4 regions of the Alicyclobacillus sp. SO9 genome follow, and region 4 is predicted to be linked to each of the others. Evidence: riboswitches for the same ligand, from Rfam matches in the RefSeq annotation. Region 4 holds a riboswitch; each other region holds the start of a gene.
What was found. Region 4 has a riboswitch for cyclic di-GMP ahead of GI364_RS24080 (hypothetical protein). Riboswitches for the same ligand answer to the same signal wherever they lie in the genome.
Positions count from the first base shown of each region.

Region 1: linked by a shared signal. The riboswitch ahead of GI364_RS04460 (methyl-accepting chemotaxis protein) and the one ahead of GI364_RS24080 (hypothetical protein) in region 4 are both predicted to bind cyclic di-GMP.
Region 2: linked by a shared signal. The riboswitch ahead of GI364_RS08210 (GGDEF domain-containing protein) and the one ahead of GI364_RS24080 (hypothetical protein) in region 4 are both predicted to bind cyclic di-GMP.
Region 3: linked by a shared signal. The riboswitch ahead of GI364_RS06305 (fatty acid desaturase) and the one ahead of GI364_RS24080 (hypothetical protein) in region 4 are both predicted to bind cyclic di-GMP.

Region 1 is NZ_CP066339.1:996,805-1,003,031, forward strand. It holds gene GI364_RS04440 (hypothetical protein) at 70-555, shown strand; gene GI364_RS04445 (RNA polymerase sigma factor) at 1,793-2,140, shown strand; gene GI364_RS25320 (sigma factor-like helix-turn-helix DNA-binding protein) at 2,127-2,237, shown strand; gene GI364_RS04455 (G1 family glutamic endopeptidase) at 3,196-3,885, shown strand; cyclic di-GMP riboswitch class I at 4,075-4,176, shown strand; gene GI364_RS04460 (methyl-accepting chemotaxis protein) at 4,288-5,973, shown strand; gene GI364_RS04465 (GyrI-like domain-containing protein) at 6,198-6,227, opposite strand, start outside.
Region 2 is NZ_CP066339.1:1,831,776-1,838,002, forward strand. It holds gene GI364_RS08200 (bifunctional DNA primase/polymerase) at 1-314, opposite strand, end outside; gene GI364_RS08205 (hypothetical protein) at 1,091-2,095, shown strand; gene GI364_RS08210 (GGDEF domain-containing protein) at 2,440-3,375, opposite strand; cyclic di-GMP riboswitch class I at 3,442-3,525, opposite strand; gene GI364_RS08215 (TetR/AcrR family transcriptional regulator) at 3,547-4,125, opposite strand; gene GI364_RS08220 (TetR/AcrR family transcriptional regulator) at 4,877-5,455, shown strand; gene GI364_RS08225 (N-acyl homoserine lactonase family protein) at 5,512-6,227, shown strand, end outside.
Region 3 is NZ_CP066339.1:1,423,864-1,430,090, forward strand. It holds gene GI364_RS06285 (MFS transporter) at 1-917, opposite strand, end outside; gene GI364_RS06290 (glycosyltransferase family 2 protein) at 1,089-2,306, opposite strand; gene GI364_RS06295 (MBL fold metallo-hydrolase) at 2,462-3,148, shown strand; gene GI364_RS06300 (Cof-type HAD-IIB family hydrolase) at 3,259-4,026, shown strand; cyclic di-GMP riboswitch class I at 4,122-4,208, shown strand; gene GI364_RS06305 (fatty acid desaturase) at 4,453-5,457, shown strand; gene GI364_RS06310 (glutathione peroxidase) at 5,539-6,027, shown strand; gene GI364_RS06315 (hypothetical protein) at 6,213-6,227, shown strand, end outside.
Region 4 is NZ_CP066339.1:5,150,548-5,156,774, reverse strand. It holds gene GI364_RS24085 (glutamate decarboxylase) at 1-1,138, opposite strand, end outside; cyclic di-GMP riboswitch class I at 1,308-1,396, shown strand; gene GI364_RS24080 (hypothetical protein) at 1,615-2,301, shown strand; gene GI364_RS24075 (arginase family protein) at 3,541-4,377, shown strand; gene GI364_RS24070 (RNA polymerase sigma factor) at 4,585-5,088, shown strand; gene istA (IS21 family transposase) at 5,446-6,227, shown strand, end outside.

The sequences.
Region 1 (6,227 bases), 1.0 Mb from region 4:
TCGACTCGCTTTATAACTTTGCACCCGTAGAGATTCAGTGTGACGCGGACATACGAAAGGAGTTCCTGGATGTTAATCGTAATTACAAGAGACGAAGATGTTATGGAGTGGGCCTCTTCTCCTGAATCAGGTGCAGACGCTTGGGGCAGCATACGGCAATTGTCGGCTGGCACCCAGAGTGACGCGAATCGAGAGATGAGGCTTTTGCTATCTCAGGTCCAATCTGGAGAGCCACTGTGCATCACGGGCCATGGCAACGACACGGAAGTGGGTGACGAAGGCAGTCATCCTGCGGATTGGACGTGGACACATTCCCAATTGGCAGCCCTTCTTGCGGAATTAGGCGAGGATTATATAGCTCCCATCCTCATGGAGGTTTGCGCCGAGACAGTGACGGACTTTGCTGCCCATCTCGTCTTGTCACTTGAAAAGAGAAATGCTCTCGCCGGGGTCTGGGTATACGGCTACAATAAGAGTATTAGTATACGACATCCCTTCCCAAAACCCGTCTCACTCGACAAGAACCTTGAGCTCTATGCCAAACAAGTCCAATAGTTGAGAACGTCCAGAGTTCTAGCATAGAGGTCAGAGAGAATACGCTGTCGTGACGGAAACTTGCGATGCATATACAAGGTTTTGCGAACCCGCTACGGCGGGTTCTTTTAATTGGAGTCTAATTTGAAGTGACGGCTTTGGTTCGCTGGAGAGAGATTTATGGACATTCGATATCAAATAAGACTGACGTCTGTGCATTAATTTTGTTGACTTATTGCAACCCTATTGGGATGCAGTAGCAGTACCACAGAATTGACATCTATTTACCCTAACGATTCTGATTTAAATACTGCTATCAATTTGCCAAGTTAATACTAAAGGAAATTGTGAGGTTTCCCCGCACCATAATTGAAGGGAATTTATTTGTAAGAAAACTTTACCCGTACAGTCGATGTTGAATTCCCATATCCGTAAGTAATTTTATACCAACTACTAGAGTGAACTCTAAACTGGTAATAGGGATATATACTATTTGTATTCACCGATACATGCTGATTTGACGCCCCCACAACTCTGACTTCCATGAAATTCGCAGGAACTTGTATTCCAACATTTATCAGATCACTTGAGTGACTACTTTTCGTAGCCCAAGTTGTGAAATGAATGATAAGACTATTATTATTACCAAGTAATAGCCAGTATTGCTTAGGATTCTCCTTAGATAAAGTTTTTATAAAACCAAATTTGGTAACGTCATTGCTGTTTTTCCCCTCTTTAAACCGGCCATCATTAGATGACAGATCTACATCACTGAGGCGTTGTTTGCTAATTTTAAATGGGTAATTGCCTCCATGAAGTGATTTCGTAGAGACGCAAATTGAATAGCTATTGGTCGGTATATCGATTAAAGAGGACAACTTGGGAAGCTTCCCTGATTTTTGAGAACTATCCTGTGTTACAGAATTGGAGTATCTGGAATAGAGAGTGCCTTTGCGGTGTATTTGTGTTGTATTCCCGCATCCAACTAATACTGAGCAAATGGTTATCGCGGTACTGCTTAATAATAAAGTACGTTTTGTATGCAATTAAATCTCCCCTTGGTACGTACTTTTTACATGACGAAATATAAGGACTTGGTGTTACATGCAGAGGATAAATAAACCTTCTTATCGTTCATAGAAAGGTGGATGTCGGGAGAAACCGAAGGTCTGGATGTGGAATCGAACGATATGAGTTGGACGCTGTGTTTACGCGTGTAATTAGATGGAGATTCATTCGTCTAGACCATTGAGGTGAAATGATGGACGTAGATGAAATCGAAGAGTGGTTTCGGTGTTATGCCGATGACGTAAAGACGTTTCTCGTTTATTACCTTCGGCGGACGGATGTTGATGACTTGGTACAGGAAACATTTATTCGAGCTATGGGAGGACAAGTACAATTTCGGCGGCAAGCTAATCCAAAGACATGGTTACTTGCCATTGCTCGAAATCTTGCTGTGGATTTTGTTCGTACCCAGCAGTTCTCCCGTTACATCCGATATTCAGCAGGTAGATCTGATGTCTACGCAGCCATTGCCAGAGGATATTGCTTTGCTTCACGACCAAGTATCGGAGGTCATGCAGGCACTGATGGAAATCCCTAAGCAAAAACGAGAGATTATCCTCTTGCGAACGCTGATGGGGTTATCTGTTTCAGAGACAGCCTATCTTCTCGGCTGGACAAGAAACACATGCTGTTGAATTTGGCACAGACGTTCGATAAACAATTTTTAAAGGCAATTGGCAAATGAAAGTGGAGAAACACTACGATACGTAGTCAGGGGCGTTAAAATGAAATGAATCTCTATAATTGTCGGTTTTGTAGTTATAGCGATTGTACTTGTTTTCGGGATCTCGTCGTATTACATCAGTTGGGGACCCAATGCGGTTAGTCTCGTATCAACTTCTGTTCTAAAAGTCGAAGCTAAACAACACTCTAAGAATGTTACGCAGCAGTGGATTGTCGCCAGTGTTCAAGAGAGTCTGCATCCGTACTTAAAAATCTTTGTAAAAGACCCCAAAGTGTGGAACTTGATTCAGGTAGGAAGGAAGTATTATGCCAGTTTCGACAAACACAGAGACGGTAGATGGACTTTGGGTCAGATATCTAGGCTAGGAGATTCAAATTTTATAAGGTGACTCGGGCAGCAATTGAGATTCTATTGCGCACATAGGTACGTCTGTCTGAGATGGGATTTACCAGGCTACTAAGTACATAATTATGCAGAGCGCTGATACGGGGTTTCCGGTACTCTCGGGCTTATGCAATAGCCTCTCTTTCGAGAATTCAAGTAGAAAGAGGATAGCTTTGAAAGACAATAAGACGTATGAAGTGGTTTGAGACATTCGATTGGCGCTAATAAATACGCCCCGATATCTACTGCAACAATCGAGAAACGACGTACATCCCTTCAGAGTTCTCACTACAAATATGTTGAAAAATTCCTAAAAGCGGAATATCTTTGGATTCCGACTGCATATGTTTGGAATTGTTTCACAAATCATTCACTTTGGAGGGGAATTAATGATTCGAAAGACACTTGTTCAGGCTGCGATGACGACTGCTGTAGCTGGGGCCCTATGTATTCCTGTCACCACGTTTGCGGCAACAGAGGGAACCCATTACACTCATCCGGGCGTCGTCATTAAAAACACACCAATGAGGCGTGTACCCACCAACATTCGAACCCCAAACCTCGCAAGAAGGGTCCATAATCTTGGTTGGGCAGCATCCAACTGGTCAGGCTACGCAATTTCCGGGAGCACCTACAATGACATCACCGGTAATTGGACGGTTCCTACAGTCAAGAGATCCAGCGGTAACACGTACTCGTCATCCTGGATTGGCATCGATGGTTTCAACAACAGCAACTTGATACAAACAGGGACTGAACAGGATTATGTCAATGGTCATGCTCAATACGACGCATGGTGGGAGATTTTGCCGGCGGCGGAGACGGTTATTCCAACAATGGCTGTCAGCCCTGGCGACCACATGAGTGCGCATATTCACAATAACGGGAATGGGACTTGGACCATAACCCTAAAAGACTTGACCCAAGGTGAATCGTTTAGCACAACACAATCGTATTCAGGACCTGGTTCCTCCGCAGAATGGATTCAGGAGGCACCACAAATCAATGGCTCCATCGCGACCTTGGCCAACTACGGTGCCACAACATTCGATCCTGGCACGGTGAACGGTGGAAACCCCAGGCTCACTTCCTCCGATGGAGGCTATATGATTCAAAACGGTTCAGTGGTGTCGGATCCGTCTAACCCGGATTCCGACACGGATGGATTTAATGTCATCTTTGGATCAACGCAGCCAAGTGCTCCCCTATCTTAATTTGTATCAAGGTTCTATTTGAGACAGTAAAACTCCCCTGCGCAATACCGCGCAGGGGAGAATGGTAAGAGCTACAGCATGTGTCACTCTTGTGACTTTTATCGCAGATAAATCTTCTATTGTAAAAACCAAACAAATCTGTTTTGACAATCTGTAGTATTGCTTTCAGTATGTCAATGAAATTATTAAATATGTAAAGGGCATACCAACGGAAACGTTGGGGCGCAAAGCTGAGGGTCTACGGAATGGAAACCAATGGGAAACCCATTCTATGACAGTCTGGCCGCGATTGTAATGGGAGCGCCCTGCCTGGGGGTGCTTTTTTATTGCCGCTGTGTCGAGAATGGCGGGGAAAAAACTCCAGATGGAAACGACGTTTAAATAGAGATGAGGAGAAGGTTTATGACACTGACGCTTCGCAAAAAAATCATTGGCAGCTTCTTAATCGTAGCTATATTAAGTGGAATCATAGGCGTTATCTCTGTTTACTACAACCACAAGTTAGATGGATCATACTCAAACATTACAAATCGCGCTTCTGTCATATTGAACAATGCTACCAGAATGGAATACCTGTCTGAGCATGAAGTCAGTTTACTTAGAGAACACTTTGCAACGAATGCCCCCGATGATCAAAAGGGGATTCATAGCACCGCGCAACAATTAAGCCAGTTAGTAAAGAAAACGTTGCTCCTGAATCCAACGAAAACGAGTGTCACAAAACTAAATAAACTGGCAACAATGAACCAGAAATTTGTTGCTGAGTCGGACAACGTCTTTCAAATGTCCAACTCAAAATCTGCATTACAATATACGATAAAAAACAACCTATTCGAATACGGTGTAAACATGCGAAATGTTGCAGCCAGTGTAGCAAAAACCACTCAAGCGAACTTGAGCCATGCCAAATTGGTAAACCATCAGATATCCCGGAAAACGAATATTGTCGTTATATCTCTTACTATAGTTTTGTTTCTGATAGCTATTGCAGCCGGTGTGATTACGTCCACATTAATTACAACGCCGTTGCTCGCATTAATGAGAGAAACTGAAATAATGGCTGCAGGCGATTTGACACGTGATGATGTGATGATTAAGTCCAAGGATGAAGTGGGCTCTTTAGCACAAGCATTTAATAGAATGAAAAACAATTTAAGATCCATCATACAGAGCGTAAGTGAGTCCTCACAGCAGGTAGCTGCATCCGCGGAAGAACTTTCGGCAAGCTCTGATGAAACCAGTAAAGCAACAGAGCAGATCGCCGCTACCATCCAACAAGCTGCCGACGGTACTCAAAAACAGTCGCTGAACCTTGAAGAGGGAAAGCAATCTATTCTAGAAATGACGAACGGGATTCAGCACATTGCTGAAAACACGAACAATGTAGCCATATCAGCCGAGGATGCGAACCGCAAGTCTGTGACCGGAAATGAAGCCATTCAAACCGCTGTACAACAAATGAGCTCGATTCAAAATACCGTAACAGATTTGTCCAGCGTGGTGCAGCAGTTAGGTTCGAAATCTCAGGTAATTGGTGAAATAACTGATGCCATTACCAGTATTGCCAGTCAAACTAATTTATTAGCGTTAAATGCTGCTATTGAAGCTGCTAGAGCAGGAGAAAGCGGTCGAGGATTTGCCGTAGTAGCAGATGAAGTAAGAAAATTAGCTGAAGAATCATCTAAATCTGCAGAACAAATTGCGGCATTGATTAGGCAAATCCAAGATGGAACGAGTCAAGCGGTGTCCGTCACCGCAGCAACAGCTAGCCAGGTATCCCATGGTCTTAAGGCTGTCAATCAAGCAGGAGTATCATTCGAGGATATTGGATTCGCAGTGAGCTCAGTGAGTGAGCAAATTCAGAATGTATCGGCCGCAACCCAACAACTTTCCGCTGGGGCCGTTCAACTCAATGATGCTGTTTCGGAGATTGCTCAAATATCCGAGGTAACTGCTTCCGGTATGCAGACAGCGTCTGCGTCTACTGAAGAACAACTCGCCGCTGCTGAAGAGATTGGTGCTTCCGCATCTTCGCTTAGAGATATGGCAGAGCAGCTACAAGAATTGATTGGGCAATTTCGTATTTGAGAACGTATTAGAGAACGTATTAGAGAACGTATTAGAGAACGTATTAGAGAACTATCCACTCAGAATTAGTGGGTTAACTTTAGATATGAGGTCCGAAGCCATGCCAAACGGACACATCCTCCGGTCAAAATGAAAACCGGCTGCCTTGCGTTACAGCCGGTTGATTCTGGTTTGTTGCGGCATTGTTGTTACTTGGCTCCTTAGCGTTTGCCGACCTTTAGGTCTCATTGGGCTACAACCGGGATCCACATTTC
Region 2 (6,227 bases), 1.9 Mb from region 4:
ACACCCTTGAGTAGATTCGTTGGACCAAAAAGCCGAGCATAGATCTCAGATAGTTTCTCAGGGCGTTGTGTCCATGGACTAATGGTCTGGTCTGGAAACATTTCCTTTTCGGCACTTATGGCCGACTCGGGTTTACGGACAGGCTTCATTTTTTGCTGGGGCAAGAGTAATTCCGCATGCGATCGAAGATGCGCTCCGGTTACACGGTTGAAGGTACGTTGGCAGATGGCACAATAGAAAGTTTTGTCTTTGAGTTTAGGCAAGAAGTTTGTTTCGAAGTCCTTTTGTGTGGGTAGCTCCTGATAAGTGGTCAATAGCATCGCCTCCTTTGTGCTAATGAAGGCATCATAGGGAAGGTCAGTGCGATAGCGCAAGTATTAGGGACTGGGACAGATAAAAGACGGTCTTTTTATATTTATGTCTTTTTCCACTTTGGAATGGAGCCGTAAATTCTGTACTACAATGGCTGTTCTCTTAGTCACGTCAAGGTATTGCAAGCAAATATGTGTTCGGTGATGTGAGTGGGAGAAATCTTGTAAGAAGGAGTGGGGAACATAATCTGCACTTACTCTATATTATAGGTGGCTTAGATGAGGCGTGGTCCTACTTCCTGATATTGAGGATGCATTAAAACCCATATGAGAGTCAAGGCTGCACGCAACTACCGGGCCATTCTGTCACCCAAGATAAAGTTGGTGCCCAATTGCTTGCTATCTCCTCTTAAAGGCGGAGAAGCTTTAGCACAAAGGGTTGATTTCACGCTAGCTACAAGACTTCGTTATAGGGTAGGTCGTCTCGCAGACTTTGCAGTTCATAAATGTACTCAGCACTATCGGACAAGACGAATAGGAGGGCTTAAAACTTTTGCACCACAGGTTCCTCCAAGGCCCTTCAGCCACGAGAAATGGCATCCTCCGTATCCTGTTCTACAGAGGCAAGGCACAACTCAGGAAGTATCCTAGCAAATATGAGGTGGAGGATTTTCATGGAAAATGAGCGAATTATGGCCTTGAATACTGGTATGAGCACTCAGCATGATAGCCTATCGTACCTCCGTGCAATTCCACATCTTAGAAGAGAGGGAGAGCTAATGGAAGATGTTATTTCAACCGCAGAACTGCAACTAGTCGAGCGTACGGCGAATTTTATGCAATTCGTACTCAGCATGCACGATTTTTCAGAAGCAGATCAAGAACCAAACGTCCATGAGAAAGGAAGTGTAGGTAGACAAGGAGAGAACTTCGCTCGTGCAGTGGAGATGGAATTGAAACAGTGCCCAACCTCCTTGACGCATCTTCAGTCCTTCATTGAACAAGTTCGTACGACATACTTACGCCTGTTTACTAACACAGAATTTCGAAAGGCCGCCAAGGTGCATGTCCATGTATGGATTATACTCGAGGGAAGACGAGGGGATCTGGAGGAGCAGCTCCAAGCGGCACTCGAGTATTCTATAGAGCGATTGCTTAGTGACCTGATGTCACCAGTTGGCGTTGAAGGTGGCACCCCGTCGTTTGAAGATGCTCCGATAGATGATGATAAGTTATTAGACTTCTATAGGAGATTGCCTGGTTTCGTTGGAATCTCTGATCACCTGGATACGGAAACAGACGTCAGTATCTCGAATCTACTATCCAGGCCGCTTATATCGCCAAATTGGTATCAACGTCAAGATGTCAGTAGCTATGATGATTTTGTGGACGAATTCATGGCATCTGACCTCTATGAAAGAATATCCGATAGAAACCTGGCCTTGTCGAGGACTCACTGGATTTCCATGAAGGAAGGCTTTGTTCAAACCATCGGAATTATGGAGTATCAAAGTAATTCCGCATTCACTCCGTTTAGGTGCCTTGTAGCTGACATCACCTATAGAGGAGCAGAAGGGCATGACTTCTATATATCATTAAAAAGCCCAATCTTTTCTGAGGCTAAAATGTTGGTAGGATCACCTGATGATCCAGTCGTTGAGTTGATTACCTATAAAGTGTTTCTGGCATATGCACAGGCTTTACAGAACGAAACAGGGGACTCGGTGGACATTGAAACGTTCGTCTCGGAGATTGAAAAGGAGCAGGACGAAGAGGAGGATTGAAACGAAGAAAAAGATTGGTAGCTGACGGCTTGGAGTGTCCCCATATTTTTCCTGATATACTGGATTTAACTATACAGAACAAATGCATGCCCCGATGAACTATTAGAAATAGAAGCTTACCATAACAACAAAAGCAACCAGACTCTGATGAGACCTGGCTGCTTTTGTGGCTCCTATCCATTCTGGCCGCCATATTTATCATTCTATTGATGTTCCGAATATTTATACTATATTCTTTCAGTACAAGTCTCATATGGAAATGTAATCAACGCACCACAAGCAATATTTCAGTCTCCATCTAGGCTTATCATCCGTATGCCATTGAAAATGAAATGACCTCTGATTCATCTTTCTCTCTGCTTCCGAGTATAGAGCCTGTGATCCGCAATTTGTAGGGAAACTTCCCAGTCTGTCTTATTGGGTTGCCACAGTTCACATCCGACGCTAACAGTAAATCGTTTGTTCTTAAACCAATCGGTGGCATATGAAGCTGCATGATCAGCTTCAATCTGGCCACTTTGCAGAACAAACATAAATTCGTCTCCTCCACCACGTCCATATAACCCTTTTGAACCAATATTTTGGATTAAGGTCTCTGCTACTTCAATCAATACAGAATCTCCAGTTGCATGCCCATAAGCATCATTTATCCCCTTAAAATCGTTGATATCTAATATACCGATAATAAAGTTTTCATCAATTCTTCTTGATAGTTTCCTGATTTCACTTATAAAACCTCTACGATTGTAAATCTGCGTGAGTTCGTCATGACGACTTTCATGTTCTGCAATACGCCTTAGCACAAGCATTTCTCCAATGAGAGAGACATGTGTCGCAAGAAGTGACATCAGTTCATCATTCGTCTCATCTGGCACCGTTTTTCTTCCAACAACAATGGCTCCGACGCATTTGCTTTGTATGATAAGTTTCCAGGCTCCGATATACCGTATTCCTTGTTCTGTCCATAATTTTTGCCAAACAGGAGAGATCTCGTTTACAGACAACCACCGATCAGGAATAACATAAGATTTTCCGGTGATCCACGACTTATTCAGCATCTTTGTTAGTTCTGCTGCGGAGTGATCAAGCCCCCACGGTTCATAGACTTTATCCTTTGCATCAGCATTCTGTAAAACAAATTGTCTCCGGTAAATAAACATTCCCGCATCCAAGCCAAATGTATTCTTTAACACGTTTGATACTTTTGAAAAGAGTGTACTGCCACGGTCGGCCGTAGCCCAGTCTCTCGATTCTTTGATGAGTTGTTTTAGATTATTCAACCCTCTATCCCCCAAATTAAAAGACACATCCCCCCATCCGAATGTGCCGTCATATTTATCTCTTGTAACGGCAGCTCGGCCGGCATAGCAAGCGCTGTAGCCCCGTGGCTTTGTGTCCCGCCCTTTCGGAACGGTTTACCTTTTCCTCGACAACGTAACCGAGTCATTCTATTACGCTTCAATACTATTCCAAAACTGAGCCCAAACCATTTCATATCGTTCTCGGAATACCTCTTCGCTGTAACGTTGCATTTCCCAAAACCAACCGTCCATCATGCAAAGCAATTGGGACGAAAGAGCATCACAATCCGCTTTCTTTAATTCCCCTCTTTCCATTCCTACCTTAAAGAGATTGCAGAGCAGTTTGTGTTCCTGTTCAACGACTTTCTTTAATTCTTCTTTTAGATTGATCTCAAAGAAGTCAGGAGGGAATAGCAACAAACGAATAAAAACTTTGAGTTGTGTGTAGTCTCTTAACTGAAACGCAATCACTTGATCAAGAAACTGCTTCAACTGATACTGAACTGATTCCCCAGTTATTTCAATATTTTCTGTTGCTAAATTCAGATGTTTCGTTAAGATGTCATTGTAAATATGTAGCAGAATATCTTCTTTACTTTCATAAAATGCATACAACGACGGAGCCTTGACCCCTACTTCGTTAGCAATTGCTTTCATAGTCATACCTTTGTATCCATTTTCTGCATAGAGCTTAGTTGCCGCCTGAATGACTTTATCTCTGGTGCTCATAAAAGTCTCCCATTTTCATCCTTACTAATATTCGTTAGGTTAAATGCATGATATCAGTCTTTTTAGATTTTTACAATCTTGTGGAAGAGGAAAGTATGCTTTCACTGAGATACACTAATACTTTATTCCTGAACTAAATATTCAAAATGATCCCGATGATACCCTTTCCGCTCTTTAACCCTCGTGAGGAATATAGATGCTACCGAAAACATTGACGAAGCCCTCAGTTTTGCCATAGAAAGAGGCTTCGTTCCTTCTGAAACACTCGTTTGGTCAACTCCAGCGTTGATATGTGTTTTGTTGTTCCGTCCGAATGCCACAGATATTCTCCATCATAGGCCAGGCCGCACAGCTTTTCGCATGAAGGGAAAGCTCTGAACGGGTGTTAGAGTCATTGCGCACATCGCCTCACCATCAGTTGAAATATCGACCTCCACTGAAGACTGTATGTCGTTCCACGAAAGCGACAGGATTTCCCACAGGCTCCTTCGCATAGGAGCAGCGTTCGCCCCAGGGGTATGTTTGAGTATAGGGGACATCGCTACTAGTTGACCATAATGGAGATATAGCAGATCCGCTGGAACCGAATACACCCTGCTGGAACATACATCCTGATATCGCTCCGCTTGACGGGAACATCATTATCCAAAAGACCTCAAAATAAATTGTTGTGGTGCAGTCGTTAGAACAGGCAAGTAAAGCTTGAATCTTCGGATTTTACTTTGACATATGGTTAGCGAACGCTTACCATATGGTCATGAAGAAATCACACGCTGACAGTAAAGAGAATGAAATTGTTAACGCAGCAATCCGATTGTTCTCCCGTAGAGGCATCGAGGGGACGAGTGTTCGAGAAATTGGACGGGAAGCTGGTGTTACGGATGCTGCTATATACAAACATTTTGAGTCGAAGGATAACGTGGCTCTTTCTGTGTTTTCCAGATATTCTGATCGATACTCAAGGTTAGTCGATTATTATCGCCAATTGGAAAGCCCTTTTGAAGATCGACTGAATCAAATGATTGTAGATATATTGGAACAACATGATAGAGATCGCTTTGGTCTGCTCTTACTGGGGCAAAGACATGAGATATTTGCTCGTTTGGGAACCACGCATCGTTTTCCAATTATTGCTATGACTGACTTTATTCAGTTAGGCATAGAGGAAGACGTAATTCCTAAGCAATCGGCACGCTTAACAGCGGCGCTGGTCATAGGAGCGTTCACACGCTTAGCCGTGTTTAGTGATATGGGAGGACTTCCTTCGACTCTCATTGACATGAAAAGTGAGATCCAAGAACGGATACGAGGATTGGTCGGTTTAAGCTAAATAACTTTGCGTCTTTTAGTTAGCGTACGCTAACTAAATAACAGGGGGGATTGAGAATGAAAATCCACGCAATTGAAACTGGACTTGTTTCAGTAAAATCCAGACAGAGGAAAGGAGTAGGGTCAGTCGGAAGGCGTATTAATACGTTACTGGATAAGACATGGACAGAATGGTTGCCTATATACTGCTGGGTAATCGAACACCCAGAAGGAATCATTGTTATTGACACAGGGGAAACCGCAAGAACGTCAAATCCGTCTCATTTTCCCAAATGGCATCCGTATTTCCGTTTGGGTGTCCAAATGCAGGTGGAACCAGAACAAGAAGTGGGGCCACAAATCAAAAAACTAGGGCTGTCTCTCAATGACGTGAGATGGGTCATTATGACTCACCTTCATACAGATCACGCTGGAGGGCTCTCTCATTTTCCAGAGTCGGAATTTCTTATATCACGGCAGGAATATGCGCTGTCTCTGGGCTTGAAGGGAAAAATAAGAGGCTACTTACCGAACTATTTCCCCAAATGGTTTGAACCAAGAATTGTGGGCTACACCGTCGGGGAGTATGGTGCGTTTAGAATGGGATATACACTTACAAAAGCTGAAGATGTGTTAGTTGTTCCGACGCCAGGACATACCCCTGGGCATCAGTCCGTTATTCTTCGTGACGGGAATATCACGTATCTCTTTGCAGGTGATACCTCATATAATGAGCAGCTTATGATTGATAGAAGTGTCGACGGGGTTTCTCCCAATACAAATCTTGCAGGTCA
Region 3 (6,227 bases), 1.5 Mb from region 4:
TAGACGCCTGTCATTGAGTGAATAAATAGTCCTGCGAGGCTGACCAAGCCGTATAGTCCCAAAGCACTGGACAACATAAGTTTAGGGGAAACCCGTTTGTACAATTTACCGACGACAAAAGCTGTTACAATGCCGGTTCCAGTATAAAGGGCCATAGCCAGAGCCGCATCTATTTGTTTGCCATGGGCAACATGTAACACGAAGAGTGTAAAAAAGGAGGCCATTGATTCGTAGGACAACCAGCTTAAAAAATGTACCGTAAAATACAGAACAAGATTTCTGTGCCGCAATGTTCTGTATGAGAATCTCGGTTTGTTTCTAGCATCCGTTTTCTGAACGACAGCCTCTGGTACACCGATTACAGTTGTCAATCCGCCGAGAACCATGATTGCTGACGTAAGAATAAAGGCTCCTGTGTGAGTAAAGGTCCAGACCATAGGAATGACAAGGAATGCTGCAAGATTCCCCACTAGCCACCATAAGTTCAAGTATCCGGACGCGACACCCCATTTGGACGCCGGAACAACTTCTGGCATCCACGCCTGATAAGGACTCATGGAAGTCTGTTGGAAAAGATAGAAGATGACAATGACTATCATTGCAAGAAGAGGTTGATGAAGAAAATAGAACAACAACCAAGCTAAAGCTGCCCCGGGAAGACAGATGGCTACATAGATTTTTCGGCGGAAACCAGGTTTCGTTGTGTGGTCGCTGAGCCATCCAGCTAATGGGTTCATAATCAATCCCAAGAGTCCTTCAAGGCCCAAAATTAGTCCAATGAGAGGCTGCGAAATGTGAAGATTCTGAAGCATCGGGCTCGTGAACACCTTATTTGCCCCATATCCTACATTGCGGCCAAGACCTGCCATGCCCAACAAGTGGATAGTACGTGATTTAAATGTTTTTTCTTTTGACACCCATGCAACCCCCTCATTTATCTGTATCTTGCTTATTACACCTATCCTACTTTTCTTTCATTAATCTTGCGTTGAGGTTTTCTTAAGGCTTTGTAAAACCAGGTGCTAACGTGGAAGTTTCAGGGTCTATCCGCGCAACTCAATATCCGGTCCAAACAAAAGGTCTATTGCCTATTTTTGCTTTCTTAGTTCACGCAGTGAGTAAAATGTGTCCCTCCAGCGAATACCTCCGTTTACAGCAGTAAGCATTGCAGCTCGTACGAGAATGCAACATAAAACTGGGGCTGACAATGGGACTGTGATGGACCACAATGCGGACACACCGCTGTACTTTCTTGTCATGTAAAACAAGTAGGTTTCCATTGCCCAGGCCAAGGCGAAAATACCTCTTGTCCATCCGGCAGACAAAATTGTACCAACGGCAGGCCCACTATAGAATAGAAGCATGGCTGCCATTGCTGACGAAAAATACCAATACCTATAGTGAAAAGGTGCCAAAGCGTTTTTTTCGAGCCCCAGTGTCATTTCAGACAAGGTTTTGTACCACTCAACGGACAGAAGATGTGTACCGCCTGCAAACACCTGCTTAAAACCAGCTTTCTTTATGACGGAGCCAAGCGCTAAATCTTCATCCGTCCGCATTGCCACGCTGCGGTGTCCGTCTACGCTGTCATAGGCTTGTTTTTGAATGAGATTAAAGGCCCCTATACCTACCGACGCAGATGAATGAGAAGAATCTGCATTTTGCGGCCTAAAGGCTAGAACCACGTTGTACAGAAAGAAGTAAACTACAGACCGCAGCCAAAATCCCTTTGCAATAATACGCGGTGATAATGCTAAATGAGTTATGTTTCTTGTTGTGACATACTTCATTGCAGTTTCCACTGCATCACGCGTAAACGCCACATCGGCATCCGTGAACAGAAGCCACTTTCCGTTCGCTTGCCGCGCAGCTGTCCACAAAGCGTATGTCTTTCCCAACCAGCCTTCCGGGAGTGTTGTATTGTAAATGACTTTTAACTGGGGCCAATTGTGCGAGGCTTCCTTTAAGACACGTCGTGTATTGTCAATTGATCTGTCGTCGACTACGATGACTTCCAGGTTTGCCCAAGTTTGCTCTCGCAGGGAAGATAGTGTGTGGGGAAGATTCTGTGCCTCATTTCTTGCCGCTAGTATGAGGGAGACTTTTTGGGAATAGAGACGGTTTTGGTCGTCCTCAGCGCTGGAGCCGGACAAGTCCAGAGCTGCTCTCGAAGGCTGTTTACAGTCCCATTCAGCTGACACATGACTATTTTTGAGAGCAACAGCTCTTTTCAGTCCTGGAAAAGATAGTATGGTAAAAATCATCCATGCTGTGAGAGTTGTTGCAGCAAGCAACCAGAGCCACATCACGTTTCGTACCCCCGTCCTTTGTAGACTTATTGTAGCGTATTCTTTCACACGGTGGTAATCTCGTTTTTTGATTTGGATTCGATACTTTCGGAGTTTACAATAGATGAAGAATTTGAAGGATAGTCTTGCAAGAAGGGGAGGAGAGGTAAGCTGTGAAAAGGATTGTTGATGGAATTGCGCTGCTGGATTTGTCCTTGAACTTCGGCGACAGACAGATGGTTATTCATCCAACGCTGTTGTGGGACAATGACGAGGCAGTACTTGTCGACACTGGCTTTCCCGGGATGTTGTCTGACATCAAGACGGAGATGGACCAGGCCGGAGTGCCTTTTGACCGACTGAGAAAAATCATTTTGACACATCAGGATTACGACCACATTGGCGGATTGCCTGACATTATCAATGCGTTGGACCATACGGTAGAAGTGTGTGCACATAAGGACGATGCGCCTTATATTGAGGGAGAAAGACTTTTAATCAAGCACGACCCGTCCCGTGGTACACCTCCTCAAGCTAAGGTAAATACCTTACTTCAGGATGGAGAACTACTCTCTCTGCTGGGCGGGTTGCAAGTTATCTTTAGTCCAGGGCATACGCCTGGACACATAAGTCTGTATCACCCAGAGAGCAAGACCTTGATTACAGGGGATGCTATTGTTTCCGAAGAAGGAAAGTTGTTGGGTCCCAACGAAAAGTTTACACCAGATATGTCTCTGGCCTGGAAATCGATTGCAAAGTTCACAGCATTTAACGTGGAAACAGCCTTGTGTTATCACGGCGGCGTGTGTAATGAGGATGTTAATAAACAGTTTGCTGACCTTGCACAGGCGCATAGTTAATCTCGTTTACGCAGCCGGAAACACTCAGTACAGTCACAGTACCACGGAACTTATATCGTTTCGTGGTACAATTTTGAACGGAGAAAATACTATTGCAAGGGTGGACGCATTTGATAAAAACCGTGTTTTTTGATATCGATGGTACCCTGGTAAACTGGCAAGGGAACCTGTTGCAAAGCACGAAGAGAGCCGTTTTGCAGTTAAGAGAGAATGGCGTTACTCCTGTCATTGCATCCGCCCGTCCTGCTTTTAACATTTACGGATTGATGCAGGAACTTGGAATTGCTTCGTATGTAGCCCTTAACGGCAGCTTAGTGGTATACGAGAACGAGACGATTTATCGAAGTGTGATTCAGTCGTCAACTGTGGATGCGATACGTAAGTTAGTGCTGCAACAGAGTGATTCATTGGTGACTTGTACATCAGATGGTTTCGAAATTGCCAGTCGTGACAGAACGGACATATTGGAAAATTACATGCGCAAATGGGATATGAGCAAGGAGTGTGCCGGCGGTTGCGAAGGGGACGTTCTGCAGCTCGAAGTGATGTGTTCTTCAGAGGGAATTCGTCTGTATACAGAGGGAAACCGACTTGATTTTTATCCGTGGGGGTCTAGAGAAGATGCTTTCAACGCCGTGAACAGGGGAATTTCAAAGGCCTCAGGGATAGAAAAGCTGCTGGCCGTTCTCCATCAGGACAGGTCGGAAGCTGCTGCATTTGGCGACGGCATCAATGACATTGAAATGATGTCAGCAGTGGGTATCGGCGTAGCCATGGGAAATGCGGTCGATGAATTGAAGCACAGGGCCAGTTTTGTAACATTGGATGTAAATGAGGGCGGTATAGCTCACGCACTTGAGAAACTGGGACTTATATAGGTCTGAAGCCAAGTGTGTCCAACAGAGTTGCATGGAAAATACCTGTCGTAGTATTTTGTTAAATTTTCTAGTAAGATGAACACATTAAGAGGAACAGATAGAACGAGCAAACACACCGAAAGGTATGGACGCAAAGCCACGGGTCTACAGGTATCACTGCCCAGGACAGCCGGGTTGCTCCCCTTACACAAGCCAACGGATAAATATCCGTGAAGAAAATTCCTAAAAGACATTCGTTCCTTAGTCGTGATGAACTCACGCTTATAGTACTATAAATAGCACAGTCTAACTCTCTTTCCCGATTATGTTTGTGACGATACCAGAGTCATAAGTGACCGATGGGATACGCCTGTTTGTCGGCTTTTTACGGACAACGAAGAGATGCAGTGCATAAGTTAACGCAGTAATTCAAGTGAAAGGTAGATGATGAGCATTCAAGGGAACCTAAATAATTGGAAACGGCAGATTGCTCCTTTCGAGCAGTGTCATCGTGGAAAGAGCTTGTGGCAACTTGCAACGACAATTATTCCCTTTTTTCTGTTATGGTACCTTGCCTTTGAGAGCCTAGCTGTCTCCACCGTTCTCGCATTATTGCTTACGATTCCAACTGCGGGATTTGCTGTGAGGACGTTCATTATTTTTCATGACTGCTGCCATGGAGCCTTTTTTAAGACAAGAAGAGCCAATGCGGTTGTAGGAATCTTAACGGGACTTGTTGTGATGTTTCCATTTTACCGTTGGAAACGTGAGCATTCAATTCATCATGCCACCAGCGGGAACTTGACGAGAAAGGGAGTCGGGGATATTTGGACACTCACAGTGGATGAATACGCTGCGGCTTCTCCGCGGCGTCGGTTGGCTTACCGGCTCTATAGAAATCCCCTGATTCTCTTTGGTTTGGGCCCCTTCTACATGCTGTTAGTTAACTATCGATTTAACAAAAGGAATGCAGGGGTAAAAGAGAGAGTAAATACCTATGCTACAAATGCGGTACTGCTACTCATCATTGCCATCCTTGGCTCCGTATTAGGATGGAATCGGTTTTTAATTGTGGAAGGGCCTGTTTTGTATCTCTCAGGTATGCTAGGAATTTGGTTGTTTTATGTTCAGCATCAGTTTGAAACAACGTACTTTGAACAAGAAGACAATTGGAGCTTTTTTCAAGCAGCGATGCACGGAAGTTCCTTTTACGATTTGCCTAAAGTATTGAACTGGATAACTGGAAACATAGGTTACCACCATATCCACCACTTGAGTTCACGGATACCTAATTATAATCTTCAGGATTTGTATCGAAGTGACACAGCGTTTCAACAGGTTCCACGTGTCGGGATAAGATTGAGTTTTAGAGCTTTGGGATATCGGTTATGGGATGAAAAAAAGAAGCAGTTTATTAATTTTAAGAATGTTAATAAATTGTTAAAGGAGTAAAATAGTATACATGCAATTGTTTATGCTCGATATTATATCGAGCTTTTTTTGAATCCATATTAATGAGGAGGAGCTCCTACCATGACCGTGTATGATTTCGCCGCCAACCGGATTGACGGAAGTGAGCAGTCCCTAGCCGACTATAGTGGAAAAGTCTTACTGATTGTAAACACAGCCAGCAAATGTGGGTTCACCCCGCAATACGAAGGGCTGCAGGCGATCTATCAGTCTTATCGTCAACAAGGTTTTGAGATTCTTGGGTTTCCATGCAATCAATTTGGCAAGCAAGAACCTGGGAACAGCACTGAGATTCAAGAATTCTGTAGTCTAAATTACCAGGTGAGTTTTCCGATGTTTGAAAAGATTGATGTCAACGGTGAGGAGGCTCATCCACTCTATCGCTATCTTAAGTCCAATGCTCCAGGTATACTTGGCAGTGAGAGGATTAAATGGAACTTTACAAAGTTTCTGGTCAATCGTGATGGGCATGTGGTCAAGCGCTACGCCTCGGCCGTCAAGCCTGCCGACATGGGATTAGACATCGAGAAATTGCTTAAAGCGGGTAATTGAGAATTCTGCATCGGCATCTGGGTTATCGCCAAAAAATATCGACTATCCTTCAACTCCTCGAACCAACTGCAACTGGTCAGCTTAATTTGTTTGGACACGGCCCTTGAAGACACCCCTTGCGGATAAATCATGAAGACAAGGCTCATACTCTGCGTAGTAATCACAAAGTATGAGGAGGGGGTCCCATGGCCGATGGGTCA
Region 4 (6,227 bases):
TTACAGTCCATGTTACGACAGGGAGGCCTGCTTCGCCGCCGTGAATCACCCTGAAAACTCTCATGGAATTCAAGGCTTTTGCGATGAATTGTGCAATATCCCGTAAATCCCTCATAACCGAGGTGTACCCTTGCCTTCCGAGACGCAGGAAATTGTAGTATTGGGCAACGATTTGTCCTCCTGGTCTTGAAAAATTCAATGCAAACGTCGGCATACTTCCTCCTAGGTAATTGACGTTAAATACGAGGTCTTCGGGTAAGTCCTCGGCTTCCCGCCAGACAGCCCAACCGACGCCAAGGGGGGCTAACCCATATTTGTGTCCTGAGGCGTTAATGGATTTCACCCTTTGCAACCGAAAATCCCACTTTAGCTGCGGATGTAAAAAAGGGGCTATAAAACCTCCACTGGCAGCGTCAACGTGAATTGGGATGTCCCATCCCGTTTCGGCCTGCAATTTGTCCAATGCACTACTGACAGATTCGACGTCATCGTAGTGTCCCGTAAATGTTAATCCCAATGTGGTCACTACGCCAATGGTATTTTCATCGCAAGCTGCAGCCACTTTGTCCGGATCAAGCGTATAGCGGCCTTCTTCCATTGGCAGTTCACGCAGTTCTACATCGAAATACTTTGCGAATTTTTGCCAGCATACCTGTACCGATCCCGTCACTAAATTCGGTTGTCCGCTTGCATCCCCGTTGTCGTCTTGTCTTTGCCGCCATTTCCATTTAAACGCTAATCCACTTAACATGGCCGCTTCACTTGAGCCGGTTGTGGATGTTCCGATAGTACTTAATGCCTGCGGAGAGTTCCATAGGTCTGCCAGAATATGTACACAACGCCTTTCAATCTCAGCTGTTTGAGGATACTCATCTCTGTCCACCATATTCTTCGTAATACTTAAGTCCATCAATTTTCGGACCTCGTTGCTTTCCCACGTCGTACAAAATGTAGCAAGATTCTGACGCGCTCTGCCGTCCAGCATGAGTTCGTCCAGTATGAGCTTATAGACTGTTTGTTCATCGTGTGTATCCTCAGGCATACTGTACTTTGGGACTTTCAGGTGAAAATCCAAGGGAATGAAGGAATCGTATTCTCCTCTGTTTTCATCGGCTGAAGAATCGTACAAGGCTGTCATGTGAGTCAACTCCCTTCTGAGCCATTTATATTCGGCTGAGGTACAAAGTACAACGTATTGCAGAAGTGTCAAATCAGCGAATGAGTCATCTAAAGTCTGGGTTGTCGTATCTTGTCGTTTTTGATAGAATGTAAGGAACAACTTGGAAATTCAACTCCGATGTGAAAGATTGACCAAAAGGCAACCCATTGGAAACGATGGTGACGCAAAACTACAGGGGCTACGGCAGAACAACTGCTAGGCCAGCCAGTTGCTCGTCTCTGGAGGATAATCAACCCGTCCGGGACACAGGACGGGTTTGCTTTGTCTTTATGGGCTTGTCTATGCAGGGAGGGATTCATTGGATTGAGGTAGGGTGATATAGTGTTGCGGAAGCACGGAATATAGAGAAAGTGAAGCCGCAATCATTTACGTACAAACAACAGGGCTAAAGGGGAGATTTGAAAATATAAGCTTTTGTCGCGAGGTGTATGACGATGAAATTAATGAAGTTGCTGCAGTCAAATCAAACTAGTACAGAAAAGGAAAAGACGAACGAGAGCGTGGAAAGACCCGCAAGAATTAAAAAGGAAAGTGTGTCAGAAGGTGTCTCAAACGGCATTATTGAAGTAGCGGGAACCATGGAAACCATTGATTCAGTGGAAACCAAAGTCTCACAGGCAATTCAAGAGCTGTTTGAATCCAGAAGAACCTTTCAATCAAAACTGCAAGAAGACCACCGCGCAATTTTCAACAAAGACGCCTCAATTCAAGAACTCATCAAAGACAAATCCTTTCTGGAGAACAAAATCGAAAGTCTTTCTGAAGAAATTAGCAAAACACAAGACGACATATCTCATAGAAAAGGTCAGCACGACCAACTTCTGAATGAGTTTAATTCATATAAAGCGGAACAGGGTAGAAAACTGCAAAAGTTGCAGGACACCCTTCAAGAACGGGAACTGACAAATCAGCAACTGCTTCTGGACTTCAACCAATACAGACAAAAGAGTGAAGCGAGGGAGCAGCAATTGGAAGTGCAGCTGCGCGACCAACACGTAAAGCACCAGCATTTGGAGAAGAAATATCAAGAGTCCCTGAACGAAAACGGGAGACTAAACAAAGTGATTCATGAGTTTGTGGCAAAGGCGTCAACATCAGCGAATGAGCAACAGGTTAGATAAATGATAGAATTTTAGGATTTCAGGATTTTAGTGATCCGAAAGCGCCTTATTGGCCGAACCCTTTTGAGATAGTGATCGAAAAGATCACTACCATGCGGATGCCGAAATAATAAGGTCACAAACGATCACTAATGCCGGTCGCGCGGCAGCAACGGCCTGATAATAGGGATCAATGCATGCCCTATTATCAGGCTGGTATCTGTGATAGGGATCCCGCTGATCACTAAGGTGACGCGTGCCATTGTCTTAGGGAGCAAAAGGATCACTATTGCACCCGTGGTGGGATGCGCCGCTGGCCACTAATCCGGGGAGGGGCAGGGTGGAGCGTGGGTAATAGGGCGCAACGGGATCACTAACAACGTGGGTGGGAACAAATACCCTTGGGTTGGTAGCCTGCGTGAGTACTTCCCATCTCACTGGTCGCCCGCCTATTATTGGAGTTTATCACCATGAAAAGCAACTAAAATTCACCCGCTTATCTTCTTGTTCGATCCCGTTTACTTAGTCTACAGCGTCCCAGCCAAGCAAGAATTGGCTGCCAGGCATGCCTGGGAGGTCATTGGGGAGGCGGTTAGTGCCTTGTAGTGATCACGAACAATAAAGTTGGTAACCAGACAATAAATTGGTAACTCTTTGACCTCATGGTACAATCCTGTGCCCTGGGGTTTCTTTTGTATGACTTAATTGATTGTCGCGAGTCTCTAGTGAGTACAGGTAGAGATTTTGTGTTCAAATATCGATATTTATTCGTTCGTTCTATAAAATGGAAATGTGGTTAACGAGGCATTTAGTAAAGATTATCCTCCCATCTCATAGCAGACTGAGTTGCTAAAACTACAGAAATGGTATCTAAAATTCATGCATCGAGATGCTATAAAAGGGCTGTTTTTTCGTATTGTGCTGGAGCAATATCCGTTGTGTCTTGGAAGTCCAGGGGGTGATATGGATGACAAGGAGTCGGACTTGCGATTCCCGCTGCAAACAAACAACAGAGGCTGTACGAATGGGCGCTGGGAATTACCCTCCTTGGCGTGCTCGTTGGATTCACGTTCTCGCTGGTCCCTCTCGGAGCTTTGTGAATGAGGACCGTACCTGTTCGGGAAATCCCCGTAGCACTGCATGAATATACAGTATGGACTTAAAATTATTACTGTGCTAAGGGGTAGCATAATTCAGGAATAACTTGCTCTTTCTAGGTGGATTGACAACGACATATATAACACGGGGTGGTGGCTTACCATGGAAGTAGAAATTTTAACGGTTCCATACGATTCAGGGTATAAAAATATCCGAATGGGCAGAGGACCTAGTTACCTCGTCGAAAATGGGTTAGTTGAACAAATCAAAAACCGAGGACATCGAGTCTTCTTTGATTCAATTGAGAATGACTCGGATTTTACTCCAGAAATCAGCAATTCTTTTCGCCTTAACGAATTACTTTCGGAAAGAGTCAGACAATGTGTTTTGCAGAAAAGATTCCCCTTTATTTTATCAGGGAATTGTAATAGCTGTGTTGGAATTATTGCGGGTCTTGGTTCTGAGATAGGGATAATTTGGCTAGACAACCACGCAGACATGAATACTCCAGAAACAACAACAAGCGGTTTTTTAGATGGCATGGGTTTAGCCATGAGTTTAGGCTTATGCTGGAGGAGTATGTGTACTGCCATTGAAGGTTTTGCTCCAATAGAGGGAAATAAAACCATCCATATAGGTAGTCGTAATATTTCTGACAAGGAAACAGAAAACTTCATCAAAACAAACACGACACTAATAGAATCAAAACAAATCCGGGAGCAAACAGCCGACATACTTACGCCTGCATTAGAGTCACTGATTAAGAAAGTACACAAGGTATATTTACACTTAGACATAGATGTTTTTGACCCCTCGGTAGCCAAAGCAAATAGCTATCAAGAAAAAGACGGATTAACTCTTGAAGATGTAATACATATAATCAGAAAAATCAAGAAGCGTTTTATAATATCTGCATGTACCATCGTTTCTTACGACCCGAAGTATGGAGACAGTCAGACATTAGATGTGATTACGAGAGCGATTGAGGAAATCGTTTGAGATATGTCGCTAACGGGCAGAAATGACCAAGAACCGTAAAAAACTCCATTAGAAAGATTTGGCCTGGGAAATATAGGTATACATAGGTTTGTAGCCGGTGTTTGGGGAAATACACTGGCTATTTTTATGAATATTGCTGTTCAACTGTTACCAATCACGCATAAAAACGTCTAATTAAAGAAGTGAATCAAGGGAGTGGCTGAATAGTTGCAGTCAGATGCTGATAAACGCGACGCGATAAAGGACATGTATGATTTGTATCGCCATGATTTATATCGCTTTGCACGCTATACCCTTGGTAACTCCGAGGATGCATATGATGTGGTTCAAGAAGTATTTATTCGTGCAATTCGGTCATGGAATGGATTTCGACAGGACTCTAGTCCCAAAACCTGGCTTCTAAGCATTGCCCGCAATTATATGTATGATGTGTTACGCAAGAAACAAAGGAAAGAAAACTTCCTTCGTCAGAACACGCTAGAAGTGATGGACGACAAGTTGAGTTACCTAGAGACGCGTCTGGTTCTTGAGGAAGCAATGACAAAATTAAAGGCTGCGCATCGGCAGGTTTTTGTTCTAAGACATATAGAAAAGGTATCAATACAAGAAACGGCGCGAGTGCTGAAATGGTCTTCAGGAAAGGTTAAGATGACTGATCATCGTGCAGTGCTGAAGCTTAAGGAAATAATGACGAATATGCGTGGGAGGTGATTCACCATGGCTAAGAACAAGCACTCTGTTGACGATGATTTTCCAGAGTTATACACCCTATCTAATCTGCAGATGTCAGAAGTGCGTATTCCGGAGCAAAAAAGCCACCCAATCCGGTAAATGGCGGCCTGTTGTTCCGGAAAGTCGCGGCCACCTAATCCGGTAAATCGTAGGCCACTCAAACCGGAAAGTCGTAGCCAGGGATTCCGGTTAATCACGGCCACCTGTTTGAAAGTCTCCTCCCCGTAGCGTTGGTTCCAAATTCCGAGGCAGGTCGACATCATTCGCTCTAGAAATCAGTCTGCATCTTTGGACTGAGAGGGGCTGCTGTCACCATTGGCCAGAAAGAGGACACCAATGCGAAAAATCCAAGAAGTCTTACGCTTGCATGTGCAAGCAAAACTCAGTGAGCGTGCCATTTCTTCAAGTGTCTCACTCTCCCGCAGTACGGTCTCAAAGATCATCACTCGAGCTGCAGCTGCCGGAATTTCGTGGCCACTACCCACGGACATGGATGAGAATCAATTGGATTCTCTCCTTTTTCCAATCCCCCAAGGGCGTCCGCGCAATTGTGACGAACCCGAATGGACGCAAGTTCTCAACGAGCTCAGAATCAAGGGTGTCACATTACAACTATTGTGGATGGAGTACAAGCAAGCAAATCCAGACGGCTACCAATACAGCCAGTTTTGTGAGCGCTTCCGACTCTGGAGGAAGAAACTCAATCCAGCCATGCGCCAAATCCACCTTGCTGGGGAAAAGATGTTCGTGGACTACGCCGGTCCCACTGTTCCTTTTATCGACCGAGAAACCGACGAGATTCTGACGGCTCAAATATTCGTGGCGGTGCTCGGCGCAAGTAACTACACCTACGTTGAGGCACACCCTGCACAAGACGTGGAATCATTCATCAAAGGCCACGTGCATGCGTTTGAGTTTTTCGGGGGTGTCCCGCGGCTTGTCGTGCCAGATAATCTCAAAGCCGGTGTCAGGAAAGCCGACCGCTATGAACCTATACTTAATCGCTCATATCAAGAGATGGTATCGCACTACGGTTGTGCGGCTCTTCCAGCACGGCCCTATACGCCGAAGGACAAGGCCAAAGGGGAATTTGGTGTGCAACTGGCTGAGCGTTGGAT